2 regions of the Bacillus sp. C28GYM-DRY-1 genome follow, and region 1 is predicted to be linked to the other one. Evidence: riboswitches for the same ligand, from Rfam matches in the RefSeq annotation. Region 1 holds a riboswitch; the other holds the start of a gene.
What was found. Region 1 has a riboswitch for lysine ahead of Q3W56_RS19785 (amino acid permease). Riboswitches for the same ligand answer to the same signal wherever they lie in the genome.
Positions count from the first base shown of each region.

Region 2: linked by a shared signal. The riboswitch ahead of Q3W56_RS07665 (aspartate kinase) and the one ahead of Q3W56_RS19785 (amino acid permease) in region 1 are both predicted to bind lysine.

Region 1 covers NZ_JAUMKF010000033.1:2,042-14,116, reverse strand. Annotated here, with positions in the region: gene pgoN (glyoxal/methylglyoxal reductase) at 1-462, shown strand, start outside; gene modB (molybdate ABC transporter permease subunit) at 492-1,184, opposite strand; gene modA (molybdate ABC transporter substrate-binding protein) at 1,156-1,938, opposite strand; gene Q3W56_RS19805 (substrate-binding domain-containing protein) at 2,048-2,974, shown strand; gene Q3W56_RS19800 (LTA synthase family protein) at 3,001-4,854, opposite strand; gene Q3W56_RS19795 (metal-dependent hydrolase) at 4,954-5,439, opposite strand; gene sspJ (small acid-soluble spore protein SspJ) at 5,609-5,749, shown strand; lysine riboswitch at 5,866-6,045, shown strand; gene Q3W56_RS19785 (amino acid permease) at 6,149-7,558, shown strand; gene Q3W56_RS19780 (hypothetical protein) at 7,695-7,892, shown strand; partial or broken gene Q3W56_RS19775 (ABC transporter substrate-binding protein) at 7,870-8,256, opposite strand; partial or broken gene Q3W56_RS19770 (FecCD family ABC transporter permease) at 8,256-8,870, shown strand; gene Q3W56_RS19765 (FecCD family ABC transporter permease) at 8,870-9,880, shown strand; gene Q3W56_RS19760 (ABC transporter ATP-binding protein) at 9,862-10,704, shown strand; gene Q3W56_RS19755 (efflux RND transporter periplasmic adaptor subunit) at 10,875-12,068, shown strand; gene Q3W56_RS19750 (ABC transporter ATP-binding protein) at 12,052-12,075, shown strand, end outside.
Region 2 covers NZ_JAUMKF010000006.1:9,616-21,690, forward strand. Annotated here, with positions in the region: gene Q3W56_RS07635 (enoyl-CoA hydratase) at 1-700, shown strand, start outside; gene etfB (electron transfer flavoprotein subunit beta) at 715-1,488, shown strand; gene etfA (electron transfer flavoprotein subunit alpha) at 1,524-2,501, shown strand; gene abfB (alpha-L-arabinofuranosidase AbfB) at 2,715-4,202, shown strand; gene trxA (thioredoxin) at 4,529-4,843, shown strand; gene uvrC (excinuclease ABC subunit UvrC) at 4,979-6,751, shown strand; lysine riboswitch at 6,816-6,995, shown strand; gene Q3W56_RS07665 (aspartate kinase) at 7,121-8,350, shown strand; gene Q3W56_RS07670 (YslB family protein) at 8,394-8,840, opposite strand; gene sdhC (succinate dehydrogenase cytochrome B558) at 9,132-9,740, shown strand; gene sdhA (succinate dehydrogenase flavoprotein subunit) at 9,774-11,534, shown strand; gene sdhB (succinate dehydrogenase iron-sulfur subunit) at 11,537-12,075, shown strand, end outside.

The DNA of each region.
Region 1 (12,075 bases):
CGCGCGCTTGAAAAGCTGTATAAAGACGGCAAAATCCGCGCAATCGGTGTCAGCAACTTCCAAGTTCATCATTTAGAAGAACTGCTGAAAGACGCTGAAATCAAACCGATGGTGAACCAAGTAGAATTTCACCCTCGTTTGATACAAAAAGAATTAAGAGATTACTGCAAAGCCCAAGGCATCCAGTTGGAAGCGTGGTCTCCGCTCATGCAGGGACAGCTTTTGGACAACGAAGTGCTCACACAGATTGCTGAAAAACACAATAAATCTGTGGCTCAAGTCATTTTACGCTGGGATCTGCAGCATGAAGTTGTAACAATCCCAAAATCCATCAAAGAACACCGTATCATTGAAAACGCTGATATTTTTGATTTCGAATTGTCTCAGGAAGACATGGACAAAATTGACGCGTTAAACAAAGATGAGCGTGTCGGTCCAAATCCCGATGAGCTTCTATTTTAATGAAAAACTCCCCGAGACGGGGAGTTTTTTTAGTGTGTTTTTTTCTGTTGAATGAAAAACAGCATCAAAAAGGAAATGACAACAATACAGACGACCCACGCCCAGGCTAGGGTATTGTTTCCGGAATCCAATGCGACATAAATGGCCGTCGGAAGTGTTTGCGTAACACCGGGGATGTTCCCTGCAAACATGAGTGTTGCGCCAAATTCTCCGAGCGCCCGCGCAAGGCTGAGGATGCTTCCGGTCAGTAATGAAGGATAGGCGAGCGGAACTGAAATGTGGATAAATACTTTCCATCTGCTTGCGCCGTCTAACATTGCCGCGCCCTGTATATCGGGATCAATGTCGGCAAATCCAGTTTTAGCGGATTGATACATGAGCGGAAAGGCTACAACCGCCGAGGAGATCACAGCGGCCCACCAGGTGAAAATGACAGGCTGCTGAAAGACCCACTCGATGGCTTGACCGATAAAACTGTGCTTTCCGAACATGACGATCAAGATAAAACCGACGACAGTAGGCGGAAGAACGAGCGGAAGCATAAAAAATGTTTCGAGTGCCGTTTTTCCGAAAAATGATGCCCGCGACATCCATGCTCCAGCCAGTGTTCCGAGAATAATGACAACAATTCCGGCAACTGCCGCCACCTGAAAGGAAAGCAAAACAGGTGTGAAAAACTCTGAAGCGGTTATGCTACTCAGCAGTAAAACCATATTTCTCAAATACTTTCATTGCTTCATCAGATTGCAGGTACTCGTAAAATTCCTTCGCTTCCTTACGGTGTTTTGTATCTTTTACAATTCCTAACGGATAGACAATCGGGCTGTGTGTATCTGCTTTTGCCTCGTCAATGATTTTGACCTTTTTTGAGATCAGAGCGTCTGTTTTATAAACAACGCCTGCGTCTACATTGCCTGTTTCAACATAAGAAAGAACTTGGCGAACGTCTTTTCCATAAACGATTTTATCCTTCACTTTGTCCCATAGAGACAGCTTTGTCAGTGATTCTTTCCCGTAGGCTCCTGCCGGCACAGATTCCGGCGTTCCGAGGGCGATTTTTTCTGAATGAGCCAGATTGCTGAAGCTAGTTACAGGCGAATCAACGCTTTTCGGCACGACCAGCACAATTTCATTGCCGACTAAATCAGTGCTGTCTTTTTTGGCAATATCCCCATCATCCACCAGCTTTTGAAATTTATCCTCAGCAGCTGAGAAGAACAGATCAGCCCCTGCACCTTGAGAAATCTGTTTTTGCAAGGCGCCGGATGAGCCATAGTTATCTTGGATTGTAATGTTTTGATGTTCTTTTTTGTAATTCTTTTGAATCTCCTCAAGTGCATCCTGTACACTGGCGGCCGCTGAGATGGTTAACGTTACATTTTTCTCGCTGTCTGTTGTTGACTGGTTTGCGGAGCAGCCTGCTGCAAGCAGAAAAGCGGTTAAGGCTGCTGTTAAAATGGAATACTTTTTAAACATGAGTGCACCCCTTATAATTAGTTATAACTAATTATAACTGATTATGTTTGGTTGTGTGGGTTTTTTTACATCCAATGAAACGGTATAATAAAATAGGAGAGTGATGATGATGAATGAAAACTCATCCTATACGATAGAAGAAGTTGCAGGTCTGCTGAAGGTATCAAAGCTGACCGTTTATGATTTGATAAAAAAAGGCATGATCTCTGCTTACCGCGTCGGAAGGCAGATGCGTGTGGACGAAGAAGACCTAAAGCGATATAAATCGAATATGAGAATGTCTCAGCCCATTGCTGCAGCTGAAGTGCCGAAACAGATGCAGGAGGGGGAGCCGGATGGCAGCCCGAATGTCATGATCAGCGGACAGGACATTTCGATGGATCTGCTCAGTAAGCATTTGGAGAATGCCATTCTGGAGACGCCGCTCCGTAAATATAAAGGAAGCTTGAACAGCCTGATTGATATGTATCAAGGAAAATGTGACATTGTCAGCCTGCATTTGTATGATGCGGAAACAGGACAATATAACGTGCCTTATGCAAAACGGATTTTGTCTGGTGAACCGTTTTGTCTGATCAATGTCGTTCTCCGCAAAGCAGGACTGTATGTTCAAAAAGGGAATCCGAAACACATTCACTGCTGGGAAGACTTGAAAAGGACCGATATCCAAATAATCAACAGAGAAAAGGGTTCGGGCGCAAGGGTCCTCCTTGATGAACAGCTTGGCTTGCTTGGTGTGAATCCGGCTGATGTAAAGGGGTACGGCGAAACCGTGAGCAATCATTATGCTGTCGCTTCACAAGTCTCAAGCGGACAGGCTGACGCAGGAATTGGGGCGCAGCACGCGGCACATATGGGCAGTGTAGATTTTATTCCGCTCATCGAAGAACAATATGATATCGTCGTTTTGAAAAAACATGAGCAGCTGCTGAAAGCCGTGAAGGAGATTTTGAGCTCTGAGGAATACAAGGCGAATCTGTCTCATTTAAACGGCTATCACACAAAGCTGACTGGTAAAGTAATGTTTGAAACGTAAAAAATCCCTCTGTAAAGAGGGATTTTTTATTCATAAAAACGGAGCAGGTCGCCGTTTAAGATTTTATCAGAGAAAGACAGCTCTTCGTTTGCTTTCTCCTTATAAGGGAGGCACGCATTCTGGTCTTCCAGCACTTCACCTGTTTTTTGGCTATAGCACGTGTTTTTCGTATATACAAAGTCGTTTGTAATAAAACTGCCGTTTCTCAACACGGCGAATGGGGTGCGGTCATCTGACAGCAAATCATTGCCGAATTGAATATCTCCCTTTGTTTCAATGCCTAGCAAATGCATCAGTGTCGGCCTGACGTCGACCTGGCCTCCGGCATCAGAGATGGTTTCCGGCTTTTGATCGGTGATGCCCGGGATATGTATGATAAACGGCACTCGCTGGAGCTGAACGTTGTCATACGGCGTGATTTCTTCTTTTCCTAAAAACTCAGCCATCGCCTCGTTATGGGCTTCTGAAATGCCGTAATGATCTCCCATAAATACGATCATCGAATTTTCGTATAAGCCTTCGTCCTTCAGTCTTTTGATAAAATGCTTTAATGCCTCATCTTCATAGCGAACCGTTGTCACATAGCGGTTTAGCAGGTCGCTGCTTGAATCGTATTCATCAATCAGCTGATTCTTTTCATCAATCTCAAACGGAAAATGATTCGTTAACGTGATGAAATTGCTGTAGAACGGCTGCGGCAGGCTTTTCAGCTTTCCGGCTGACTGCTCTAGAAATTCCTTATCCTTTAAGCCCCAGCCTGTTGATGTCCCGGGAGTGACATGGAAGTCATCAACATCAAAAAAGCGGTCAATCCCAAATGAATCGTACATCACATCTCTGTTCCAAAATGTTTTATGGTTGGCGTGAAAGACAGCTGAATCATAATCATGTTGTTTCAGCGATTTGTACATCGTATGAAATTGATGGTCGCTTTTCGTGAAAAAGACTGCGCCGCTAAGGGAAGGGTACAGCGAGTTCGCCACGATGAATTCTGAATCAGATGTTTTGCCTTGTTCGGTTTGCTGATAGAAATGATCAAAGTAATAGCTCTTTTTGATGAAATCATTCATAAACGGAGTAATTTCTTTTCCATTCACCTTTTCATTCAGAACGAAGCTTTGGGTCGATTCAAGCGTCACAAAGATGACGTTGCGCCCCTTTGCCAGCCCGAATTTGCCTTGATCAGGCTTGCTGTAATCAGCCTCTGTGTAGTTTTTGATGGCAGTCATGCTGTCTTCATCTGCAAATGCTTTCGCACTTATATTAACAGTCTGAGAAATCGTATCGTAGATATGGAATTGAAACAAACCGATGCTTTTGACGAGCATTTCCCGGTCAAAGGAATGTGCCAAAAGCTTTGGCTGCTGTACTTCTGCAAGTGCCAGAGTGCATAAGATTATGCCGCAGGAAGCTGCATAGTACCGTTTGATCGTGCTCGATGCGGCTTTTGTCTGCGGGTGTTTCTCTTTTCGGGCAAACAGCAGAAGAAAAACCAAATCCGCAAACAGGGCGATAAACAGAGGATTGAACAATTCTTTTACACTGCTGCCCATATCGCTCATGTTACTGGCCTGAAATAAAACAGGGATGGTAATAAAATCGATATAAAAGCCGTAAAAAATCGTGTTGGAAATCAAGATTACAGTCAGAACCAAATTGGCAATCAGCAAAAAGATCCGCTGCTTATTTTCTTTCAGAAACAGGCCGATCCCGAATAATGGAAGGATAAAGCTGAGCGGGTTAATCAGCAACATCAGCTCCTCCAACAGAGAATCGATCTGCAAATCAAAGCCGAGTTTATAGATCGCATACGTTTTGATCCACATGAATACGATCGAAATACATAAAAACCGCTGATTGTGAAAAAAGGTCCCTTTCATGAATATGACTCCTCGCGTTTTCTTGATCATCTGCATGGAATGCTTCTTATGTAAAACCTACTAAAAATAGCCCGTTCAGACAAGTGTCAGCACTCACGTTTAAAACATGCGTCCAAGAAACAGCATATAAAAGTAGTAACATGAAGCAATTGTCAGCCCGGCTAACACGAGCTGCTCGGAAAAACTGCCTGTCTTCATGTATAATGGGAGCCGCACGCGGATCGTTGAAGGGAATAATAATTTGATTCCGTTCACTGTCCAAGCGTCAAGAATTAAATGGCTCGCCATTCCGGTCATCAGTCCGGTTGAAATGTTTTTATCTGGAATATATGTGGCTGTGATAAAAAACATGATGAGCAGAAATAGCAGGCTGTGTGTAAAGGTTCGGTGGCCGAAAACGGAGCTGACCACTTTTGATAAAATAGGTAATCTTCTCCCGATTTTGCTTTGCGTGTGGCAAATATCGGGTATCAATGCCCCAACCGCGCCTGACGCAGCCATAAGCACTGGATCAAAACCATAATAATAATAAGCCACTGCCGTACAAGAAGCGATGCCTCCCATGATGTGTGTTTTTCCTGTCATTTCCCCGCTTCTCCTTTTATCTTTTGCAAAAAATCTCTGAATTACAAATATATCAAGAGAATGTATGTTTGATCAACAGGACTTTGGACAATAAAAAATTTCCCGCATAATTTCTGAAGGAAAAAGGCATCTTAAACATGTACCTATTTTCTATAAAGAGGTGATACGAATGGGTTTCTTTAATAAAGATAAAGGAAAACGTTCTGATAAAGAAAAAAACGTAATCCAGGGAGCTCTTGAAGATGCCGGTTCAGCTCTAAAAGATGATCCGCTTCAAGAAGCTGTGCAAAAAAAGAAAAATAATCGATAACCACATGCGGATAGAGCTTGGCTCTATCCGTATTTTCCATCTGTTCCCTTTGACAGATCATCCTTTCTTTGATAACCTTCTGGGAGTAACTGAATAATTAAATCCTCACTCTTTCTCAGTGAGGTAGAGGTTGCGCGGATGATGAGTCACACATGCCAGGCTGACAGGGGCTGTTAAACATGTGTAAAAGGCATCAGCGCCGAAGTGTGGAGAAAGCCGATCCTTCTCTATGCTGGGACTGTATCTGAATAAGTGCAGGACTGCCGCGTGCTTTTTCGCGGAGGGCTATCCGGAGATCAAGGGTGTGTGTTTCTTTAAGCATGGACTTTTGTTCAGGCTTTTTTTGCGTTTATATGATCTCGGGGTCTGGTCCGTACAAAGAATCATGGAGGTACTGGAATGGAACAGACAAAAAAATGGGGTTTTTGGTTATTAACGGCGTTTGTCGTTGGAAATATGGTTGGATCAGGAATTTTCTCCTTGCCGAGCTCGCTTGCCTCAATCGCTAGTCCCTTTGGAGCGACGTCCGCTTGGCTGTTGACAGGTGCCGGCGTGCTGATGATTGCGCTTGTTTTTGGGCATTTGTCCATTCGCAAGCCTGAGCTGACAGCTGGGCCGCAAAGTTATGCAAGAGCGCTGTTCTCTGATCCGAAGAAAGGGAACGCTGCCGGTTTCACAATGGTGTGGGGCTATTGGGTGGCGAGTTGGATCAGTAACGTGGCGATTATTACAAGTCTTGCCGGTTACTTGACTTCGTTCTTCCCGATCTTAGTTGATAAACGTGAAATGTTTTCGATCGGCGGACAAGAGGTGACACTCGGCCAATTGCTGACATTTGCTGTATGTACGATCTTGTTATGGGGAACGCACACGATTCTTGTTGCAAGCATTAACGGTGCAAGTAAATTAAACTTTATCACAACATTTTCGAAAGTATTAGGGTTTGTCTTCTTTATCGTTGCCGGATTGTTTGTTTTTCAAACGACATTATTCGATCACTTTTATTTTCCAATTCAAGGCGAAAACGGCACAAGCATCGGAATTGGCGGACAGGTTCACAATGCCGCAATTTCTACTCTCTGGGCGTTTGTCGGAATTGAATCAGCTGTAATCCTGTCCGGACGCGCGCGTTCTCAGCGTGATGTAAAACGTGCAACAATTACCGGCTTGCTGATTGCCTTGAGCATTTATATTATTGTGACTTTCATTACGATGGGCGTTCTGCCGCACGATAAACTTGTTGGATCTGAAAAACCGTTCGTTGATGTGCTGTATGCGATTGTCGGGAACGCTGGAAGTGTGATCATGGCGCTATTGGCGATTCTTTGCTTATTCGGAACGATGCTCGGCTGGATTTTGCTTGGCTCTGAGGTTCCTTACCAAGCTGCTAAAGCAGGAGATTTTCCGGCATTCTTTGCGAAAACGAATAAAAAGGGAAGTCCGATTAATGCGCTGGTTATTACAAATGTGATGTCACAGGTCTTCATTTTCTCTGTTATTTCCCGGACAATAAGTGACGCATTTACGTTTTTAACGACAGCGGCAACGCTTGCGTATTTAATTCCGTATTTGGTTTCAGCGATTTACAGCTTGAAGATTGTCATCAAAGGTGAAACTTATGACCAGCTGAAAGGCTCCCGCGTAAAAGACGGATTGATTGCGATTTTAGCGTGCGCATACTCAGTGTTTGTCATTGTAACAGGCACAGCGGATTTAACGACATTTATTCTCGGCATCGGTTTATTCTTTGTCGGCCTGATCGTCTATCCATTTGTGGTTAAAAAGTTTCAGAAAGAAAAACAAGCATAAACAAAAGACACCTGATTTGCTTTTCAGGTGTCTTTTATTATTATCAAAATACAATGTCTCCGGTTAGGAATCCGATCGTTAAAATAGCTGACAGGAAAGCTGAAATAGAGTGAAAAACCTTTGCGGATGATCGCATATGCAAAAAACATTTTTCAGTCTCTCCAGTAAACTAAACACGACTAACACTATTTACCAAGAGTGCATGAGAGAAAGGTTTTCCGATATAGTGCCTGTTAAAAAACTTGATCGCGATGATGATGCAGCTACATATAAATTGCTGGAAAAAGAGCCGCAGGCTGCGGCTCTTTTGTTTATTTTGTTAAGCTTTCCGTAATAAATTTCAGCTGGCCCTCTAATGAAATCGGGTCTGTAAAATAGAAGCCAATTGGGTCAATCCTATAGACATGGCCATTTTTAACGGCGCTTAGGTTCTTCCAGATGGAGCTGTCAAATACGCCGCCATCATCACCGCCTGATTGCCATGGTCCTGCGAAAATATAATCTCCGGCGAAGTCAGGGAGCTTTTCTAGTGAAATACTTGTATAACCAGGACCCTGGTCAATGGCTTTTTCTTTTGTCAGCTTTGTACCCTGCAGGCCGAGATCTTTGTAAATGATGCTTCCGCCTCTTCCGAAATCTTTACCGAATACGTAAATGTCTTTTCCGTTCGTTTGCATAATGGAGATGGTTTTGTCACCTGGGGGCATCGACGGTAATGGGTATCGGCATGTTTTCAAGAGGCGGACTTACGCCTGTAAAACTTGCTCTCGCGGGAACGGCTGTTACTTATTTCTTTACGGGCATTTCAACCGCCATTGCAATCCGCTTTGATGTCGCTCAGGATATCAGTTTTTGGTACGCAGGCGGAGTAGCGGGCGTGAAATGGTCAGGTGTCCAGCTTTTGCTTCTCGCAGGGGCTGTCGGTTTAACGCTGGCGTTTATCATCGCCCGGTCTGTGACAGTGTTAAGTCTCGGTGATGAGCTGGCGAAAGGGCTTGGACAATATACATCAGCGGTAAAACTGGCTGGCATGCTTGTCGTTGTGATTTTGACGGGAGCTGCGGTTTCCATTGCCGGCACCATCGCATTTATCGGGCTGATCATTCCGCATATTACCCGGTTTTTGGTCGGTGTGGATCATCGGTGGATTATTCCTTGCTCGGCAGTGCTCGGGGCTGTTTTGCTTGTGTTTGCTGACATTGCTGCAAGGCTCGTCAACGCGCCCTTTGAAACGCCTGTCGGCGCGCTGACCTCTCTCATCGGCGTTCTCTTTTTCCTTTATTTGGCACGCCTGGAAAGGAGAGGGCTGTAATGAAAACAAAAACGAAAAAACCGCTCGTTGTGATGGCTGTGACCTTTCTGCTCATCGTACTCGTCTTTTTTATCAGTCTAAATTTGGGTGTCATCACAATTGCACCGCTTAAAACGCTTCAAGTCTTTTTCGGCCAAGGGACGGCGCGTGACGAGCTTGTTTTATTTGAGTTCAGGCTTCCCCGAATCATCCTTTCCTTGCTCGTTGGGGCAGGAATCGCTGTTGCTGGAGCCATTTTGCAAAGCGTGTCTCAAAATGATCTGGCTGAGCCCGGCATTCTTGGAATTAACGCCGGCGGCTCTCTTGCTGTTGTGCTTTTTATTTACTTTTTTCAAGAGTCAGCTTCAGACCTCAGCATTTTCGGTACATTTATGCTGCCGTTCAGTGCTTTGGCGGGTGCAATCCTAGCCGCTTTTCTCATTTATCTTCTGGCATGGAAAAAAGGGGTGACCCCGATTCGGCTGATTTTAGTAGGCATTGGCGTGAATGCCGGATTTAACGCCCTGTTGCTAATTTTTCAGCTCAAGATGGACCCTCATGATTTTATGCAAGCCGCGGTTTGGATATCTGGCTCGATATGGGGTGCGAACTGGAATATGATTTGGGCGATTCTCCCTTGGATTGTGATCTTGCTTCCGTTTACTTTATATAAGGCACGCTATTTGAACATTTTGCAGCTTGGAGACCAATTAGCGACCGGGCTGGGCACTGCCGTTGAAAGGGAGAGGCGGATTCTTCTTCTGGCAGCGGTCACACTTGCCGCTTCATGCGTGGCAGCTGCAGGGGGCATCGCGTTTCTCGGGCTGATTGCGCCTCACGTGGCAAGAAGGCTTACCGGTCCCCGTCACCAGACACTGATACCGGTCTCCGCCTTCATTGGCGCATTTCTGTTTTTGCTCGCAGATACGCTGGCGAGAAATGTATTGGCACCGTCAGAAATTCCGGTTGGACTTGTTATTTCCGTGTTAGGTGCGCCTTACTTTATTTATTTATTGATGAAAGCGAATTAGAGGAGGGGGCCGAATATGAATCAATATCAACAGATCAGCTTGGAATCGGGTATGGCGACAGGGTGATTGTAGAGGATTTAAATATATCGATTCCTAAAGGGGAAATTACCACCTTAATTGGCCCGAATGGCTGCGGGAAATCAACAATATTAAAGACAATGTCCAGAATTATGCGCTCACATGCAGGTACCGTCTATTTAAACGGTAAAGCGATCCATAAAATGTCTACAAAGGACATTGCGAAAGATATGGCGATTCTGCCGCAGACACCTGAAGCGCCGAGCGGTTTAACGGTGTATGAATTGGTATCGTATGGCAGGTTTCCGCATCAATCAGGATTCGGCAGATTGAATGATGAAGACCGCCGGATTATCGAATGGGCGCTTGAAGAAACAGGCATGGCTGAATTCGCTGAACGGCCTATTGAGGCACTGTCAGGCGGACAGCGTCAGCGCGTGTGGATTGCCATGGCGCTTGCACAAGGGACGGAACTGCTGCTGCTGGATGAACCTACAACGTATCTTGATCTCGCACACCAGCTTGAAATTCTTCAGCTGCTTGAGAAACTTAACAAAGAGCAGAGGCGGACGATTTTAATGGTCATTCATGATCTTAACCACGCAGCCCGTTTTTCTCATTATATGATCGCGCTAAAAAAAGGCACGGTCATTAAGGAAGGCACCGCACGGGAAGTCATGACCCCGGACATTTTGAAGCAGGTATTTCAGATTGATGCCGAAATCGTGACTGATCCCCGTACAAATAAACCTGTATGCTTGACCTATGATCTGATTAAAAGTGAAAAAGCGCTCGTTTCTGTATAGAAAAATCCCGGTTCGGAGCCGGGATTTTTTATTTTCTGCCGTGAAAATACAATTTTTCTATCTGATTCTTTCATTTCAATAAAAAGATTGCAAGTCTTTTTGAATTAATAGATAATATTGGATATAATGTTTCGAAAATATTACATAGTTTACAGAAAGAGGAGATCGTTGTGTCCAAGAAGAAAAAATGGCTTATTGGCGGTGCGATATGTGCCAGTCTGCTTATATTGGCTGGGATCGGCGCCGGCGGTGTTTACTTTTTTACCCACATGAACCAAATTGCCGTATCATCGGAGCCCTATGCTGAATCGGTAGCGGTATACATGGGAGGAGAATCAGAATCAGGCCAAACGTTTTCTGGAAAGGTTGAACCTGAGAAACAGCAGAAAGTATATATCGATTCAGAAAAAGGCAGCATTAAAAAAACATATGTCAAAGAAGGCGATCAGGTCAAAAAGGGCGATAAGCTTTTTGAGTATGAGGGCGAGGATCATTCTGACGAAGTTGAGCAAGCCAATTTGCAAATTGAAATGACCAACCTGCAAATCAGCCGTTTGCAAAAATCAATAACGGAAACGGAAAAGCAGCTGAAATCGGCTGGAAAAGAAGAGAAATCCCAGCTTCAAGAGGAGCTTGATCAGGCCAATTTCGATTTGAAAACAAGCGAGCTTGAGCTGAAGCAGCATCAAAAAGAGCTGGCTGTCCTGACGAAAAACAAAGGTTCCAATGTCATTACAAGCAAGCATGACGGGATCGTTCAAAGCGTCAATCAGGATATCGCTGACGGAGCAACAGGTGACCAGGCAACAGGTCCGTATATCCAGATTGTTTCGACGGGCAAATATCTAGTCAAAAGTCAAATCAATGAGCTGTTAATGGACACAATCAAAAAAGGCAGCAAAGTCAGAGTCACGCTGAAAACAGGCGGTGAAGGCGAGTGGAAAGGAAAAATCACCTCGATCGGCAAGCTTCCAGCAGGGACAGGCGAGGGTGAGGAATCAGAAAGTTTTGCTGAAGAAGAAATGAACCCTCAATCCTCTAACTATCCTTTCACAATTTTACTAGATAGCCATAAAGGTCTCGAGGTCGGCTATCATGTCAACATCGAAGTGATGAGTGATGAGGCTGATGCGGACAAGATCAAGCTGCCGTCTGACATGGTCATTCAGGATGACGGCGAACCGTACGTGTGGAAAGCGGATGAGACGCAGAAAGCGGTCAAACAGCCTGTTGAAATCGGGGAAACTGATGAAAATGATATGTTGGAAATTAAGAGCGGCCTGACGCCGGAAGATTATGTAATCTATCCTGACCCCGCGGTCAAGGAAGGAAAGCAGGTTACAGTCAATGCTGACACTGAATAATATTTCG
Region 2 (12,075 bases), on a different contig from region 1:
CAGCCGGATATTAGAAGAGCTGTCCTCCTGTCTAGATCAATGTGAGACAGATGCAGGCGTGCGAAGCATTATCATTCATGGTGAAGGAAGATTTTTCTCAGCCGGTGCTGATATTAAAGAATTTACATCGCTTAAAGACAATGAGGATTCCTCACTGCTGGCCGAGCGCGGCCAGCAGCTAATGGAAAGAATTGAAGGCTTCCCAAAACCGATTATCGCGGCAATTCACGGTGCTGCTCTTGGAGGCGGGCTGGAGCTTGCGATGGCTTGTCATATTAGAATTGCGGCAGGAGACGCCAAGCTGGGGCTCCCGGAACTTAACCTTGGTATTATACCGGGTTTTGCGGGAACACAGCGTCTTCCGAGATATGTCGGTACAGCCAAAGCACTAGAGCTCATCGGATCAGGAGAACCGATATCCGGAAAAGAAGCGCTTGATCTCGGACTTGTGTCAATTGGAGCAAAAGATGAAGCAGAAGTGCTTGAAAAAGCAAAGGCACTTGCCGCTAAGTTTGCTGAAAAAAGCCCGCAAACGCTGGCATCCCTGCTTGAGCTTCTTTATTCCAATAAGGTGTATTCCTATGAAGGCAGCTTAAAGCTTGAAGCAAAACGGTTTGGAGAAGCATTTGAGTCAGAGGACGCCAAAGAAGGCATCCAGGCATTTCTCGAAAAAAGAAAGCCTCAGTTCAAAGGTGAATAAAAGGGGATATGATCATGAATCTATTTGTACTGATGAAACGGACGTTTGACACAGAAGAAAAAATCGTCATTGAAGCAGGAAAGATTCAGGACGACGGAGCGGAATGGATTATTAATCCATACGATGAATACGCGATAGAAGAAGCCATCCAGCTGAAGGAAAAGCACGGGGGCACGATCACCGCCGTCACTGTCGGCGGCGAAGAAGCGGAGAAAGAATTGCGCACTGCGCTTGCCATGGGATGTGACCAAGCCGTTTTAATCAACATAGAAGATGATCTCGAGGAGCCCGACCAATATTCCATTTCTCAAGTTTTATACCACTATATGAAGGATCAGGAGTTTGATTTGATTCTCGGCGGAAATGTTGCCATTGACGGAGGTTCCGGACAAGTAGCGCCTCGGCTTGCCGAGCTGCTGGACATTCCGTGCATCACAACAATCACCAAACTCGAAATCAGCGGCACTGATGCAGAAGCAGAAAGGGACGTCGAAGGTGATGTTGAAAAAATCAAAACAACACTTCCATTGCTTGTCACAGCTCAGCAGGGCTTGAATGAACCACGCTATCCATCGCTTCCGGGTATTATGAAGGCCAAGAAAAAACCGCTTGAAGAGCTAGAACTTGATGATCTTGATCTGGACGAAGAGGATGCCGAATCTAAGATGAAAACCATTGAACGTTTTCTGCCGCCGAAAAAAGAAGCCGGGAAGGTTCTCCAAGGTGAGCCTGCCGAACAGGCAAAAGAGCTCGTCTCATTGCTCCGCAGCGAAGCTAAAGTCATTTAAAGCTTGGACATTCAAAGAAACAGGGGGATGTTAGAATGGGAAAAAAAGTGATCGTACTCGGAGAAATTCGCGATGGAGAATTGCGGAATGTCACCTTTGAAGCATTAGCTGCAGGAAGAACCATTTCAGGCGATGGAGAAGTCGTCGGGGTTCTCATCGGAGAAAATGTACAAAGCGTTGCACAAGAGCTTATCCATTACGGAGCCGATAAAGTTCTCACTGCCGAGGATCCGAAGCTGAAAGCATACACGGCAGACGGATACAGCCAGGTCATGAGGGTCATTATTGACCAAGAAAAACCCGATTCAGTCATATGCGGGCACACGGCAATGGGCAAAGATTTTTCACCGAAACTCGCGGCCCGGCTGCAAACAGGCTTAATTTCTGATGCTACAGATGTAAGCGTTACCGGCGAGAATGTCGTGTTCACGCGGCCAATTTACTCGGGGAAAGCATTTGAACGCGTCATTTCAACCGACCCGCTGATTTTTGCAACGATTCGACCTAATAATATTCAAGCTTCAGAAAAAGACGCCAGCAGGTCAGGGAGTATTGAAAGCATTGATGTTTCTCTTACTGACCTCCGCACCGTAATTCAAGAAGTCATGAAAAAAACCGCGGACGGGGTTGATCTATCCGAAGCCAAAATTATCGTTGCAGGCGGCCGCGGAGTTAAAAGCAAGGAAGGATTTCAGCCGCTGCAAGAGCTTGCCAAGGTGCTGGGAGCTGCAGTCGGGGCATCTCGCGGGGCGTGTGACGCTGATTATTGCGATTACGCTCTCCAAATCGGGCAGACCGGGAAAGTCGTTACCCCGGATTTGTACATTGCCTGTGGCATTTCCGGGGCCATCCAGCATTTGGCCGGCATGTCAAACAGCAAGGTGATAGTCGCCATCAATAAAGATCCCGAAGCGGATATCTTTAAAATAGCGGATTACGGCATTGTAGGCGATTTATTTGAAGTCGTCCCGTTATTAACGGAGGAATTCAAACAATTAAATATACACTCGTAAAGAAAACCCCGGACTGCTGAAGTTCGGGGCTTTGATATCTTTAAATACATACGTACAAATATAAATTTTATAAAATATTTCGTTGACATGTACGAACATATATAATATGGTTACTTTAAAAGCGCTTACATTCATGCTGACTCCTCAGGCAAAAGACAGAACTCATATTTGACTGTGGTGCTTTTCATATTCGTATGAAAGGAATGATCATGCATGTCTGAACATCAAGCAGTGATCCAAACAGATATTGTAAAAGGAACCATTAACAAAAACATATACGGTCATTTTGCCGAACATTTAGGTAGAGGGATTTATGAGGGGATTTGGGTCGGAACGGACTCGAACATTCCCAACATAAACGGAATACGAAAGGATGTGCTGGAAGCGCTCAAACAGCTGAATATTCCTGTCCTTAGGTGGCCGGGCGGGTGTTTTGCGGACGAATATCATTGGGCAAACGGTGTCGGTGACCGTAAGTCGATGCTTAATACGCATTGGGGCGGTACAGTCGAATCAAATGAATTCGGAACGCATGAATTTATGATGCTTTGCGAGCTGCTTGAATGCGAGCCTTATATTTGCGGCAATGTCGGAAGCGGAACGGTTCAGGAAATGGCGGAATGGATTGAGTATATGACGTTTGAAGAAGGCACGCCAATGTCAGACTGGAGAAAACAAAATGGAAGAGAGGAGCCTTGGCGGCTGAAATATTTCGGCGTAGGCAATGAAAACTGGGGCTGCGGCGGCAACATGCATCCTGAATACTACGCAGATCTGTACCGGCGTTTTCAAACCTATGTCCGCAATTACAGCGGAAATGAAATATACAAAATTGCAGGCGGCGCAAATGTGGACGATTTTCATTGGACGGACGTACTCATGAAAAAAGCCGCTGGCCTGATGGACGGATTGAGTCTTCATTATTACACGATTCCGGGTGATTTCTGGAAAGGCAAAGGATCAGCTACAGAATTCACGGAGGATGAATGGTTCATTACGATGAAAAAAGCCAAATACATCGATGAATTGATTCAAAAACACGGCACGATTATGGACCGGTACGATCCGGAGCAGCGGGTCGGGCTGATTATTGATGAATGGGGCACGTGGTTTGATCCTGAGCCAGGCACGAACCCTGGATTCCTGTATCAGCAAAACACCATTCGTGATGCACTGGTGGCGGCTTCTCATTTCCACATTTTCCATCAGCATTGCCGCCGAGTGCAAATGACCAACATCGCCCAAACAGTAAACGTTCTTCAAGCAATGATTTTGACTGAGGGAGAGCAGATGCTTTTGACACCGACGTACCATGTATTTGATATGTTTAAGGTACACCAGGACGCTTCTCTTTTAGACACTGAAACAACGTCTGCTGACTATGAATGGAAGGGCGAAACGCTGCCGCAAATCAGTATTTCAGCCTCGAAACATGCAGAAGGCGATATCAATATCACAATCTGCAACATCGATCACCAAAACAAAGCGGAGGCTGAGATCGAGCTAAGGGGTCTTCACAAGGCAGCGGACCATTCCGGTGTCATTCTGACAGCTGACAAAATGAATGCACATAACACGTTTGAGAATCCTCATCACGTCAAACCGGAATCTTTCAGCCAATACACGCTCAACAAAAACAAACTGAAGGTAAAACTCCCGCCAATGTCAGTCGTCTTACTCACGTTGCGTGCTGATTCTTGATCGAGCGAGAGCGCCGGAGCTTCATGCCGGCGCTCTTTTCATGTTTTAAAACAGCTCCGGCAGGGCATGGTAAAGGTACATGACAGTGAAGAGGAGATGTTATTCTATGCTTCGTACCATTCTAATGATCATTGGGGCGATTGTAGTCATTGGGGCCATTATCAGATTCGTGTTTTAATGAAAAGTGACATAACCCATTCAATCCAGATAAACATGAGTAAAGCGATTGTGATCAGGAAAAAATAATTTGTAAGCATTAAAATAGCGTGAACGAATGGGAGATGCTATACTAAAAATCATCATTTCACAATTGGAGGAATACAATAATGGCTATCGTAAAAGCAACTGATCAATCTTTCTCAGCTGAAACAAGCGAAGGCGTCGTACTGGCTGACTTCTGGGCTCCTTGGTGCGGACCTTGTAAAATGATTGCACCTGTTCTTGAAGAACTAGATCAAGAAATGGGAGACAAACTGAAAATCGTAAAAATCGATGTAGACGAGAACCAAGAAACAGCCGGCAAATACGGCGTTATGAGCATCCCGACACTTCTTGTCTTAAAAGATGGAGAAGTTGTTGAAACATCTGTCGGCTTCAAACCGAAAGAAGCGCTTCAAGAGCTTGTAAACAAACATCTTTAATTTTCGGCTGCCGACATGCCAGAGCGATTCCGATTGAGGGATCGCTTTTTTTATTCACCAATCGTGAAGCATAGAGAAAAACAAACGTTCGTGTTAAACTGGAAACAAAGGAATAAACTTAAGGAAGGGTAATATATGAACAAACAACTGAAAGAAAAACTCGCCCTCCTTCCCGATCAGCCCGGGTGTTATCTCATGAAAGACCGGCAGCAGACTGTGATCTACGTAGGAAAAGCAAAAGTGCTGAAAAACAGAGTGCGCTCCTACTTCACAGGTTCTCATGATGCGAAAACACAAAGGCTTGTGACGGAAATCGAGGATTTTGAATATATCGTGACGTCCTCCAATCTAGAAGCGCTTATTTTAGAAATGAATCTGATCAAAAAGCATGATCCGAAATACAACGTCATGCTGAAAGACGACAAAACCTATCCTTTCATAAAACTCACCCATGAACGCCACCCAAGGCTGATTGTCACCCGCAATGTCAAAAAAGACAAAGGGCGCTATTTCGGGCCGTACCCGAATGTTCAGGCCGCAAGGGAAACAAAAAAACTGCTTGATCGTCTGTACCCTCTCAGAAAATGCTCCAAGCTGCCGGACAGAGTGTGCCTCTACTATCATCTGGGCCAATGTCTCGCTCCGTGCGTAAAGGACATTTCCGAAGAGACCAACAGAGAACTGGTTGAAAGCATTACCCGTTTCTTAAAGGGCGGCTATAATGAGGTCAAAAAAGAGCTTGAAGGGAAAATGCATGAAGCTGCTGAGAATCTAGAGTTTGAACGGGCAAAAGAGCTTCGCGACCAAATCGCCCATATTGAATCAACGATGGAAAAACAAAAAATGACGATGAACGATCTAGTCGACCGTGACGTATTCGCGTACGCATATGATAAGGGCTGGATGTGCGTACAGGTCTTTTTTATCCGCCAAGGAAAGCTCATTGAACGCGATGTCAGCATGTTCCCGCTCTATCAGGAAGCAGATGAAGAGTTTCTGACATTCATCGGGCAGTTCTATTCAAAAAACAACCACTTCCTTCCAAAGGAAATTTTAGTTCCGGACAGCGTTGATCAATCCATGATCGAGCAGCTGCTGGAAACAAACGTCCACCAGCCAAAAAAAGGCTCGAAAAAAGAACTGCTTATGCTGGCCCATAAAAACGCGAAAATCGCGCTGAAAGAAAAATTCTCCTTAATTGAACGGGACGAGGAGCGCTCAATCGGGGCTGTGCATAAACTCGGTGAGGCACTGAATATTTATACTCCGCACAGAATTGAAGCGTTTGATAACTCAAACATACAGGGGACAAACCCGGTTTCCGCGATGATCGTGTTTATCGACGGCAAGCCGAACAAAAAGGAATACCGCAAATATAAAATCAAAACCGTTACGGGACCGGATGATTACGGCTCAATGAGAGAGGTCGTCAGAAGACGCTATACGAGAGTGCTTCGCGAAAATCTGCCTCTGCCTGATTTGATCATCATTGACGGAGGAAAAGGGCAGATCAACGCTGCAAGGGATGTTATTGAAAATGAACTTGGCTTGGATATCCCGATCGCCGGTTTAGCCAAAGACGAAAAACACAGAACTTCAAATTTATTAATTGGCGATCCGCTGGAGACGGTGTATCTGGAACGGAACAGTCAAGAATTTTACCTCCTGCAGCGCATTCAGGACGAGGTGCACCGTTTTGTAATCAGCTTTCACAGGCAAATCCGCGGAAAAAGCGCGTTTCAATCCGTATTGGACGACATCCCGGGTATCGGAGAGAAAAGAAAGAAAATGCTGTTAAAGCATTTCGGTTCGGTTAAAAAAATGAAGGAAGCAAGCCTTGAGGACATCAAAAAAGCAGGTGTACCCGCAGCGGTTGCTCAGCTGCTTTACGATAAATTGCAAAAATAATGTTGTCCTTTTAAAAAAGATCTGATAAAATGTGAACTAATTTCATAGTTAGATCGTGTTATATGGTGAAGATAGAGGTGCGAACTTCAAGAGTAAGCCTTTGGAGAAAGATGGATTCTGTGAAAAAGGCTGAAAGGGGAGCGTCGCCGAAGCAAATAAAACCCCATCGGTATTATTTGCTGGCCGTGCATTGAATAAATGTAAGGCTGTCAAGAAATCATTTTCTTGGAGGGCTATCTCGTTGTTCATAATCATTCATGATGATTAAATGTAAGCAATGAGAGAAATTCCTCTCGTTGCTTTTTTTATTGTGGACAAAGCACTCTTTCTCCTCACCCGCACGAACCAAAATGTAAAGGGTGGTTATACATGGGTCTTATTGTACAAAAATTCGGAGGTACTTCTGTCGGCTCAGTCGAAAAAATTCAAAATGCGGCAAACCGCGCGATTTCAGAAAAACAGAAGGGCCATCAAGTCGTTGTTGTCGTTTCAGCTATGGGAAAATCCACTGACGAATTGGTCGGTCTTGCAAAAGCAATTTCTGACCAGCCGAGCAAACGAGAAATGGATATGCTGCTGGCGACGGGCGAGCAGGTCACCATTTCCTTGCTTTCAATGGCGCTGCAGGAAAAAGGCTATGACGCTGTGTCCTATACCGGCTGGCAGGCGGGAATCCGCACGGAAGCCGTTCACGGAAACGCCAGAATCACAGATATTGACACTTCGGTTTTAGCAGACCAGCTTGAGCAAGGAAAAATTGTTATTGTCGCAGGATTCCAAGGCATGACAGAGGATTGCGAAATCACGACATTGGGCCGGGGCGGTTCAGACACAACTGCAGTTGCTTTGGCTGCCGCATTACAAGCGGATAAATGTGATATATACACGGACGTGCCCGGCGTGTTTACTACCGATCCGCGCTATGTGAAATCAGCGAGAAAACTTGCCGGCATCTCATACGATGAAATGCTTGAGCTTGCCAATTTGGGCGCCGGCGTTCTTCATCCGAGAGCCGTTGAGTTCGCGAAAAATTACCAAGTGCCTTTAGAAGTGCGTTCAAGTACAGAAACAGAAGCGGGAACATTAATTGAGGAGGAATCATCCATGGAGCAAAATTTAATTGTCAGAGGGATTGCGTTTGAAGATCAAATTACAAGGGTAACCATTTACGGGCTGACTGGCGGCCTGACAACCCTATCTACCATTTTTACAACACTTGCCAAAAGAAACATTAACGTCGATATCATTATCCAAACGCAGGCTGGAGACAATCAGACTGGAATTTCCTTCTCTGTTAAAACAGAAGACGCAGACCAAACCGTTGAGGTGCTTGAAGAGTATAAAGACGCGCTTGAATTCGAGAAAATCGAGACAGAAAGCAAATTGGCCAAAGTATCCATTGTCGGATCCGGCATGGTCTCAAATCCTGGTGTAGCGGCTGAAATGTTTGCTGTACTGGCGGAAAAAAACATATTAATCAAAATGGTCAGCACATCTGAAATCAAAGTTTCAACAGTCGTAAGCGAAAATGACATGGTGAAAGCGGTCGAAGCGCTGCACGATGCATTTGAGCTTTCAAAACATCCTTCAGCTGTGTAATGACAATCAAAAAGGCGGGACTATGCAGTCACCGCCTTTTTGATTACACAGGGTCTTTCATATCCCATTTCACAGTCAGAACCACCTTATCGGCTCTCTTTTTCACTTGTTCATATGATTCAGCAATCTGGTCATTCATCAATTGAATTTGTTCAGCAATAAAACCTGCTTCCAGCTGAAAGCATGGCTCTTTCTGATGTTTAAGCCGGTTGGAAATAATCGGCCCTTCAAGTTCAAATTCAAGCTCCTGTTTTTTAGAACTTACGTTGGTGAGGGTTCCCCAGCCCGCTTCTTCAAAGAAGGCCGGAAATTCCTCCCATGATTCAAGAGGAAACTTACGGGCGAGATGTTTCCCTGCCCAATACATCATGGAAGAGTAATCTTGGCCAAGCATATCTGGGAGAACGATCTCTCGTATTAGTTCGTAGGCATAGGCATTCATTTCAATTTCTTTTAGGTTGTCAATAGATGCTTCAAATTTAGACTTCATATCTGTCTCCCCTCTCTCCTTGGTATATTATAGCCCAAACAGGGGGGAGGATTACAGAATGATCCTATAATTCTTATGAAAAATTAAACAGAAACATATATTGATAAAATAAAATTTTTAAATCAACTATTCAATTCGGAAAATTATAATTTATGTACGCGTTTTCTTGACGCCCTTTTGAGGGAGGAGTAAAATGAAATTGTCAATAAATCTTAATAAAGTGCTTACAATTGAAAGAAGTGGGGGAAGAGATTTAGCACATTTCGCACTTATCAAACAGGGGGTAAAGTAATGTCTGGGAACAGAGAGTTTTATTTTCGAAGATTGCATTCCTTGCTTGGCGTCATACCGGTCGGCATCTTTCTCATTCAGCATTTAGTCGTCAACCAGTTTGCCGCAAGGGGCGCTGAAGCATTCAATAGTGCTGCTCATTTTATGGATAGTCTGCCTTTCAGGTATGCCTTGGAAATTTTTATAATCTTCTTACCATTAATTTATCATGCAGTTTATGGTGTGTACATAGCGTTTACTGCAAAAAATAACGCAGGCCAATACAGCTATATGAGAAACTGGCTCTTCGTCCTGCAGCGTGTAACCGGTATCATCACCCTCATTTTCGTGAGCTGGCACGTGTGGGAAACCCGTATTGCCGCACAAATGGGCGCTGAGGTCAATTTCGACATGATGGCGAATATCTTGAGCTCTCCGGCTATGCTTGGCTTTTACATTGTTGGTGTTTTATCAACAATTTTCCACTTCTCGAACGGTTTATGGTCTTTCGCTGTTACATGGGGCATCACGGTAACGCCTCGTTCTCAAAGAATTTCGACATACGTTACGCTGATTATTTTTGTTGCACTGTCTTACGTAGGCTTAAAAGCGATTTTTGCATTTGTATAAGAGTACTAGATTACTAGAGGGAGAGGGGCTATCATGAGTCAATCAAGCATTATCGTAGTCGGCGGGGGTCTTGCCGGCCTCATGGCGACAATTAAAGCAGCGGAATCAGGAATGGCGGTTAAGCTGTTTTCCATCGTTCCTGTCAAACGTTCTCATTCAGTTTGTGCGCAAGGCGGCATAAACGGAGCGGTCAATACAAAAGGGGAAGGTGACTCTCCGTGGGAACATTTTGATGACACTGTATACGGAGGAGACTTTCTTGCAAACCAGCCGCCGGTTAAAGCGATGTGTGAAGCGGCGCCTTCTATCATCCACTTATTAGACCGGATGGGCGTCATGTTTAACCGGACGCCTGAAGGACTGCTTGATTTCCGCCGATTCGGGGGTACACAGCACCACAGAACAGCTTATGCGGGTGCGACGACGGGACAGCAGCTGCTTTACGCACTGGACGAGCAAGTGCGCAGATACGAAGTTGCGGGTCTGGTTACAAAATACGAAGGCTGGGAATTCCTTGGCGCTGTATTAGATGATGACAGAACCTGCCGCGGAATTGTTGCGCAAAACCTGACAAGCATGCAAATTGAATCCTTCCGTTCAGACGCTGTCATCATGGCAACGGGCGGACCGGGAATTATTTTTGGAAAATCGACGAACTCCATGATTAACACAGGGTCTGCTGCGTCAATCGTTTATCAGCAGGGAGCGTATTATGCAAACGGAGAATTTATTCAAATCCACCCGACAGCCATACCGGGCGATGACAAACTAAGACTGATGAGTGAATCAGCGCGCGGTGAAGGCGGACGCGTGTGGACATATAAAGACGGTAAGCCATGGTATTTCTTAGAGGAGAAATATCCGGCTTATGGAAACCTGGTGCCGCGTGATATTGCGACACGCGAAATATTTGATGTGTGCGTCAACCAGAAGCTCGGCATTAACGGCGAAAACATGGTGTATCTCGATTTGTCTCATAAAGATCCGAAAGAGCTTGATATCAAGCTTGGCGGCATCATTGAGATTTATGAGAAATTCATGGGAGACGACCCGCGGAAGCTTCCGATGAAAATCTTCCCGGCGGTCCATTATTCAATGGGCGGTTTATGGGTGGATTACGATCAAATGACAAACATCCCGGGACTCTTTGCAGCGGGGGAATGTGATTACTCCATGCACGGCGGCAACCGCTTGGGGGCAAACTCCCTGCTCTCCGCAATTTACGGAGGAATGGTGGCCGGGCCGAATGCGGTGAAATATGTAAACGGCTTAGAATCTTCAGCAGAAGACATGTCTTCATCTTTATTCGACGCTCACGTTAAAAAAGAAGAAGAAAAATGGGCTGAGATTATGAATATGGACGGAACCGAAAATGCCTATGTTCTTCACAAAGAGCTTGGGGAGTGGATGACGGCGAACGTCACAGTTGTCCGCCATAACGACAAGTTATTGAAAACGGATGACAAAATTCAGGAATTAATGGAGCGGTTTAAAAAGATCAACATCAATGACACAACAAAATGGAGCAACCAGGGGGCAATGTTCACACGCCAATTCTCGAACATGCTTCAGCTTGCAAGGGTGATTACCCTTGGCGCATACAACCGCAATGAAAGCCGGGGCGCCCATTATAAACCGGATTATCCTGAACGTAATGATGATGAATGGCTCAAAACAACAATGGCTAAACATGTAAGCCCGTATGAAGCGCCGGAATTTGAGTATCAGGATGTCGATGTCTCACTGATAACGCCTCGGAAACGGGATTACTCGAAGAAGAAGGTGGCGAAATAATCATGAGTGAACAAAAAACCATACGATTTATTATCACACGTCAAGATACAGCTGACAGCACGCCTTATGATGAAGAATTTGAGGTTCCATACCGCCCGAACCTGAACGTCATTTCCGCTTTGATGGAAATTCGCCGGAATCCGGTTAACGTGAAAGGTGAAAAGACAACCCCTGTCACTTGGGATATGAACTGTCTTGAAGAAGTATGCGGCGCATGTTCAATGGTCATAAACGGAAAGCCCCGCCAGTCTTGTACGGCACTTATCGACCAGCTTGAACAGCCGATCCGCTTAAAACCAATGAAAACATTCCCAGTCGTGCGTGATTTGCAGGTTGACCGGAGCAGAATGTTTGATTCATTGAAAAAGGTAAAAGCGTGGATACCGATTGACGGTACGCACGATTTAGGACCGGGACCGAGAATGCCGGAAAAACGCCGTCAATGGGCATATGAATTATCAAAATGCATGACGTGCGGCGTCTGCCTCGAAGCCTGCCCGAATGTGAACAGCAAATCGAAGTTCATGGGGCCGGCACCGAT